2 regions of the Bacillus mesophilum genome follow, and region 2 is predicted to be linked to the other one. Evidence: riboswitches for the same ligand, from Rfam matches in the RefSeq annotation. Region 2 holds a riboswitch; the other holds the start of a gene.

Region 1 (3,913 bases), on a different contig from region 2:
ATCTGGCTAAATCAACAGCGGCCTCTGTGTGCCCTGCCCGTTTTAATACGCCTCCTGTTTGGGCAATAAGCGGGAAAATATGACCTGGTTTTTTAAAATCTTTCGCCGCAGCAGAAGTTTCCATCATTTTTTGGACGGTTTCAGAACGTTCAAATGCAGAAATGCCTGTATGGCTAGAAGAATGATCAATGCTAATCGTAAAGGCTGTTCCATGAGAATCTGTATTTTGTGCTGTCATTAAAGGCAATTCAAGCTGCTCTGCCTTTTCTTCAGTAATTGGAACACAAATAAGCCCTTTACCCTCTGTTGCCATAAAATTGATCATTTCAGGTGTTGCAAATTCACCAAGTGCGATAAAATCACCTTCATTCTCGCGCTGTTCATCATCCACGACAATGATGGCCTTCCCCTTCTTTAGCTCTTCTATTGCTTTTTCCACTGAAGCATACATGCGTCCGCACTCCTTTTTATAAAAAGCCATTTCTTGTCAGCATTTCAGCTGTCAGATTAGTAGTTGTTGTATTTTCATAACGAAGCAGTTTTTCCGTATATTTGGCTAACATATCACATTCAATATTTACGAGGTCACCCACTTGCTTAGATCCTAATATAGAGTCCATCTGTGTTGTTGGTATAAGGGAAATAACAAAGTGGTCTTCGTGCACACCAAATACGGTTAGCGATGTACCGTCAACAGCAACCGAACCTTTTAGTATGAAGTAACGCTGCCATTGTTCTGCAATCCCAATTTCCAAATATAGAGCATTACCTCTGTGATTAATTCTATTAATTTTTCCAGTTGCATCGATATGACCTGATACAATATGACCGCCAAATCGGCTGTTCGCTAGCATTGCTCGTTCTAGATTCACTCTATTGCCAACATATAAGGTATGAAGAGCAGTAGATTTTAACGTTTCAGGCATTAGATCGGCAGTGAAAGAATTGGTTTCATATGACGCAACTGTTAAGCAGACTCCGTTTACGGCAATACTGTCACCAACCTTTACATCTTCAAGCACCTTCTCACATTCAACGGTGAGTTTCATTGCGTCCTGTTCATGATGAATGCCTGAAATGATACCGATTTCTTCTACTATTCCAGTAAACAAGAAGCAGATTCCTCCTTTTGAAACTGTGCATGCAGACGTAAATCCAGTCCGAATGTTTGCATATCCAAAATATACAAATTCTCACTATCTTTCATCCAGTTTCTTTTTTCGCTGCTAAAAAAGGAAGTTCCATTGCCAATAAGTTTTGGTGCAAGGTATAAGTAAAGTTCGTCCGCCAGGTTCTCATCAATAAAACTCGAATGAACACGGCTTCCCCCTTCTACCAATAACGTCATCACACCAATACCGCCTAAATACTTTAATACAGACGGTAAAAAAGCCTGCGACTTCGGAATAACTTCTTTATGAACAAAATTAGAGTCGTATTTCTTATTTTGCTCTTCCAAAGGAACTTGTGTAAAAATAATCGTCTTTACAGCTTCGTCAGTTACGACATTTGCTGTATTTGGCGTCTGTAGGCGCCGGTCTAAAACAATTCGAATGGGATTCTTTCCACCATGGGGCAAACGGGTGGTGAGGAAAGGGTTATCAGCAATAACGGTTTGTGCACCTACTAAGATGGCATCATGGATATGGCGAAGATAATGGACATCTTCCCTAGCTTCTTTGGAAGTGATCCATTTGCTGTCTCCTGATGATGCGGCAATCCGGCCATCGAGAGTGGCGGCTGCTTTTAAGGTGACATAGGGAGTACCGTATTGGATATAGTGAAAAAATGCTCGGTTTAAAAATGCTGCCTCTTTTTCTAAAACGCCTGTGACTACTTCAATTCCTGCTTGTTTCAGCTGGGATATTCCTCTTCCTTTTACTAAAGGATTCGGATCCATACAGGCAATAACAACACGGCGAATACCGCTATTTATAATGAGATTTGTACAAGGAGGTGTTTTGCCTCTATGTCCACACGGTTCAAGGGTGACATAAAGATCTGCTCCTTTTGCATGATCATGCGCCATTGTAATGGCATGGACTTCTGCATGTGGTGTCCCGGCTTTTAGATGCGCACCAGTACCTATAATCTGGCCATCTTTCACACAAACAGCACCCACAAGAGGGTTTGGAGATGTTTGTCCCTCAGCAGTTATCGCTAGATCAAGCGCTATTCTCATATAATATTCATCATTCAATCGCACCCCTCCTATTAGAAATGGCGAGCACAAATGACGATAAGGGACATACTGAAGAAAACTTTTGCAGGAAGAATGACACATCCTTTTCTTCTGCAAAAGATAAACTGATCAGCAAATAGAAACAACTGAAAAAAACACTTAGAAAGTTGTTTAACTAATTCCCATAGTCTCTTGGCCAGCCTCTGCAAATAACATATAGCAAATAAAAACTTGATCTTATATCCATTCGGAAAAGACAAGCTTCTCTAAAAGAGGGCAGATTTCACCTGAGCATTGTACATATAAAAGACAACTTCTCCCATCCAGACTTTCACTGTCGGTGCCGGATTTACACCAGCTCCACCGAATCCAAAGGAATCCGGGTCACGGACTAACGAGGCATGCACGCTCGATCACCGCCGGTAAGGATTTCCACCTTGCCCCGAAGTGTTTTCTATGTACGTTTATAATTTAGCACATATATTCACAAAAACATATTTTTTTACTCACTTTACTAACTGTCAGAATATTCCCTCACACCAAGGTTCTCATCTGAACTCCGCATAATACATATACAAAAAAACCGCCATCCATCTGCAATTAGGCGGTCATCTCTTATATTAGATTAAATTTGGTGGAATCTGTTCATCTCTTCCTTTTACAACCGCCAGAGGTGTGTCAAAAATATATTCTGGAGCAGGCTTTAACTTCGGTTTATTCGCAAGAGGGACCGGGTTTTCTACATAGTTAAATGTTCCAAGTCCATCCATGCTCTTACCTTGTGCCCAACGTCCTGTTGCACTTTCATTTCCTTCTGAAAAATTAAATAATGTATAAGCAACTTCCTGCTTTTCTAATTCACGCGGGAATGTACTAGGTACGACAACATTTTCTTTTGCTTCCAATTCTTTAATAGCAGCAAGCCATTGATTTTGGTGCATTGTATCACGAGCAATTAACCAGGAAAGCATATCTTTAACACCGCGGTCATTCGTAGCAGCATAAAGTCTTGAAACCTGCAGACGTCCCTGTGACTCTGCTGTTAAATTCATTCTAAAATCAGCCAGCAGGTTACCGCTGGCAATAATATAATTTGCTGTCCAGCGGTTACCCATAGAATCTGCAGGCATCGCACCCAATCCAGAAACGATGGCATGCTGCGGGTTCATACCGCCTAAAATAGCACCAATTACCGGATCTTTTGCAGCTGTTTCTAAATCGCCAACAGGTGCTCCGTCCAGAAGGCGTGCGATCATTGTTGCAAGCATTTCAATATGCGCCAGTTCTTCTGCGCCAGTGTCCATCAATAAGTCTTTATATTTTCCATTTCCTCTAACATTCCAGCCCTGAAATAAATATTGCATGGCTACAGAGATTTCACCCCATTGACCGCCTAGCACTTCTTGCAGCTGACGAGCAAAAATCGGATCGGGTCTTTCCGGCTTTGCATGATATTGCAGTTCTTTTTTATGAAAAAACATAGACACACCCCTATTTATTTGTCTTAACAGAAGCAGTATATTGTAGCAATGAAATGGGTGTGTATGTCCCGGGAAAACAAACCTTCTGAATCATTTAATACCTTCATATATATTCCTAAAGTTATAATTTTATAGAAAAACCGAGTATTTTCGTCATAAGTTGCTGTTTTTCATAAAAATTCGACTTAAACGGCCTCTGCTTATTTTTTTGCAGGAATATAAAATGAATAGAAAGACCTATAAAAGTGGA
Region 2 (3,913 bases):
AGATGGTCATCGTAAATTCAGTTTCAGCAGACTGTGTTACTTTATTCAGTAATGGCAATTGAACAGGTTTCTCTTTTATCACCGTGAGCATAGTATGCAGAATACTTTGAAACTGCAGCTCAAAATAATCCTGGTCCATTGAATACTGTAATGCTGCCTGTTCTTTCGTAAGACCAATTGTCTCCGCTCCAGTCAGCCTGCTGATCAAGAATTCCGGCTGTATACTAGAGCTATTTTCAAGACAGTCGACCAGTTCATTAAAGACTTTTTGGGCAAGATCTTGTCTGTCCATCTTCGTGTCCTGCAAAAATTGTTTAAGCCATAAATGTGTTTCTTTTTTACGCTGAATCGGCAAATATTTAGAATAGCTATGCATGAGGTTTGAAATGACCTGTACGAGTAATGATAGCCTTTCCCAAAATACAACAGATAGTTGATGATATTTCCAGCCGTTTAAGTTTAAAGGCAGCGGCTGCTTTTTTAATTGTTCCTTTAATGCCTCTCTGCCCAGGTCAGTAAGACGATACTGAGAAGGTTCATATTCTAAAATCCATTTTTCCTTTGTCATTTCTGCCAGGTGCTGATCAAATTCCAGCCTTGTCATAGAAGGATATACACGAAAAAATGGTGTGAGCTGAAAAAGAAAAGCATCTTGGATAGTTTGGGAGGATTTTTTGCCATTTAATAAATGGAAAACAGAATAGACGGTGCGTTCATCTGCTATTCGCTGGAGGCAATATAGGATAATGCTCTTTTTATAACACCCAAACATTGTATTGTATCCCCTTATCAAATTTCGTATAAATTAAAAAGTGAACAGTTATCTTTTAAACCGTTACGATCATTGTATCATGAAAGAAAAAGGGTTGTTTAATGTAAGCGTTTTATTCGTTTGCAAAACACGAAAACCCTACTGTGATAAGTATTCTCAACATCTTTTTATTGAAAAGTTGAAGTTTCAGTTTTACAATAGGAATGAGGGACGAGATTCTGCAGCGCGCAGAAGAACAAGATATATTTCTTTTTTTAATTCATTCAGGAGGTTTTTTTAAGATGGCTAAATATACAATCGTTGACAAAGATACATGTATCGCATGCGGGGCTTGCGGAGCTGCTGCTCCAGATATTTATGATTATGATGATGAAGGCATTGCCTTTGTTACATTAGATGATAACCAAGGTACGGTTGAAGTTCCTGATGTTCTTATGGACGATATGATGGATGCTTTTGAAGGCTGTCCTACTGATTCTATTAAAGTGGCAGATGATTCCTTTGAGGGAGATCCGCTTAAATACGAATAAAAAAGGTTTCTTCTAAAATCTCCTTTCACCTGAAAGGAGATTTTTCTTTTAATGCGTAAATAAAAAGAGCAGCTTCTAAGGCTGCTCTTTTTCATTTAAACGGCACTTTTAAGTGCATTTTGACTTTGTTTGGTTATCCATACACTCATTTTAGAGTAGATCAGCATAAATACGGCTGCAATTAATAATCCTTTGATGATATTAAAAGGAAGGATCCCCGTAACAACCATGGTCCGCATTTCAGGAGCAGACATCGCAGGAAAATTCAAAAAGAATGTGTACGCAGGAAGAATCACTATATAATTGAGTACACTCATCATAATCGCCATGATGATTGAGCCCGAGATCAGTCCAATTGTCATTCCTTTTTTCGATTTAAGACGATTGAAAATATAGTAAACGGGAAGAACAAATAAGATTCCTGCCAGAAAATTAGATATATGTCCTACAGGAACTCCAGTAGCACTTCCTGTCATAAAATAATCCAGAATATTTTTAAATAATTCAACCAAAATGCCGGCCAGCGGTCCAAAGATTAATGCAGCGATTAGTGCAGGAATATCACTGAAATCAATCATTAGAAAATTAGGAAATGGCGGCATCGGGAAGTTCAGCAGCATTAATACATATGCGATACTGCTCAGCATTCCAATTGCTACAAAAGCTTTTACATTCAATTTTTTCATTTTTTCCTCTCTCCTTTTTAGGCTATCTCTCCTAAAGAAGAAAGGTTCAGCAAAGTAAGCGGCATTAAAAAACCCCCAAGTATGTACTTGAGGGAGAAATAGGCACGCTTTAATAAACGCTCAAAATCCTGCATTTTTTGAACGCTTGCGGAACCTCCATCTTCTCCCATCCAGACTGTACTGTCGGCTTTGGAATCGCACCAAATCCTGCTTAATTTAACGTATGGCATGTGAGTGAAGTGCATCATCACACCATACAATCAGGCTCGCGGGCTTAAAGCATTGCGCTTATCACCGCCGGTCGGGAATTTCACCCTGCCCCGAAGATAGACCATATTAAATTATCATACAGATACATTATACTGAAGAATGATCCTTTTGTGAAGAAATAAATCTCAGCCCAAGTGTTTTAACTCTTTAAAGCGTTTCCTTTTTACATTAGTGCATAATTTAAATTGACAGACTATTGGCGTTCTTGTAAAATAGTCAAAAAAATCGCACTCTCCAGGGGGATCTTATGTATACCGTATTAGTTTCAGATGCAATAAGTGCTGAAGGACTCAAACCGCTTCTTGACATGCCTAATTTAGAAATTATTCAGAGGAAAAGTGATGATCCATCCGTTCGTCTTGAAAGCGTTGATGCTTTGCTTGTCAGGAGTGCAACTAAAGTTACTGAAGAGCTGTTGGAGCAAATGCCTAACTTGAAGATTATTGGCAGAGCAGGAGTAGGTGTAGACAATATTGATGTTCCGGCTGCAACTAAGAAAGGGATCGTTGTCGTCAATGCACCAGACGGCAATACAATCTCAACGGCGGAGCATACCTTTGCCATGATGGCTTCGTTAATGAGAAGGATTCCACAAGCTTATGTAAGCGTAAAAAACACAGAATGGAAACGCAGTACATTTGTTGGAACGGAGCTTCACGGTAAAACATTGGGAATTGTTGGGTTAGGCAGAATTGGAGCAGAGCTTGCTAAACGCGCCAAGGCTTTTGGCATGACGATCACGGTTTTTGATCCATTTTTAACGAAGGAACGTGCAGCTAAACTTGGCGTTGAATCCGCATCACTAGAGCATTTGCTTCAATCATCTGATATTATCACCGTACATACACCACTCACTCCAGAAACCAAAGGACTTATTAATTCTAAAAGCTTATCACTCACCAAGAAAGGCGTATATTTTCTAAATTGTGCACGCGGAGGTATTATTGATGAACTCGCTCTCGCTGACTATATTGGGAGCGGACATGTGGCAGGTGCAGCACTTGATGTTTTTGAATTAGAACCGCCCGGAGAGCACCCGCTTCTTAAATTTGATCAAGTCATTGCCACCCCTCACCTCGGGGCATCAACAAAAGAAGCTCAATTAAATGTAGCTACTCAAGTTGCACATGAAGTCCGATTATTTCTTGAAGATATGCCTGTTTCCAATTCAATCAATTTACCTGCCATATCAAAAGACTTATATGCTAAGCTGCAGCCCTTTCATCAGCTCGCTAAACAAATGGGAGCGATTCTGTCTCAATGTGTAAAAACCGGTATTCATGAATTGAGCATCACCTATTCTGGTTCGGCAACAGACTTAGAAACACCATACTTAACAAAAGCGCTAATTTCTGGCTTTTTCAAAAACAGAATTGATGCTTATGTAAATGAAGTAAATGCCCTATTAACAGCAAAAGAGCGCGGCATTACAATTGGTGAAAAAATTTCTGTAGACGCATTTGGCTATTCTAATTGCATTACGGTGACAGCTAAAGGAGAAGACTTGGCCTTCACTGTAAGAGGAACATACATTGATCACTATGGTCCTCGAATTGTTTATTTAAATGGCTTTAATATTGACTTTCTCCCAGATGGAAACCTTCTATATATTCAGCATATGGACCGCCCTGGGGTCATTGGCCGCGTAGGAAAAA

What was found. A riboswitch is a leader RNA that binds a small molecule or an ion and turns the genes downstream of it on or off. The one in region 2 is predicted to bind FMN.
Region 1: linked by a shared signal. The riboswitch ahead of ribD (bifunctional diaminohydroxyphosphoribosylaminopyrimidine deaminase/5-amino-6-(5-phosphoribosylamino)uracil reductase RibD) and the one ahead of F7732_RS06430 (ECF transporter S component) in region 2 are both predicted to bind FMN.

What each region holds. Positions count from the first base shown of each region.
Region 1 is NZ_WBOT01000003.1:698,709-702,621, reverse strand. It holds gene F7732_RS13115 (bifunctional 3,4-dihydroxy-2-butanone-4-phosphate synthase/GTP cyclohydrolase II) at 1-451, opposite strand, end outside; gene ribE (riboflavin synthase) at 468-1,112, opposite strand; gene ribD (bifunctional diaminohydroxyphosphoribosylaminopyrimidine deaminase/5-amino-6-(5-phosphoribosylamino)uracil reductase RibD) at 1,097-2,200, opposite strand; FMN riboswitch at 2,490-2,636, opposite strand; gene F7732_RS13100 (manganese catalase) at 2,803-3,663, opposite strand.
Region 2 is NZ_WBOT01000002.1:312,228-316,140, forward strand. It holds gene F7732_RS06420 (YpbB family protein) at 1-772, opposite strand, end outside; gene F7732_RS06425 (ferredoxin) at 1,054-1,302, shown strand; gene F7732_RS06430 (ECF transporter S component) at 1,398-1,988, opposite strand; FMN riboswitch at 2,143-2,320, opposite strand; gene serA (phosphoglycerate dehydrogenase) at 2,506-3,913, shown strand, end outside.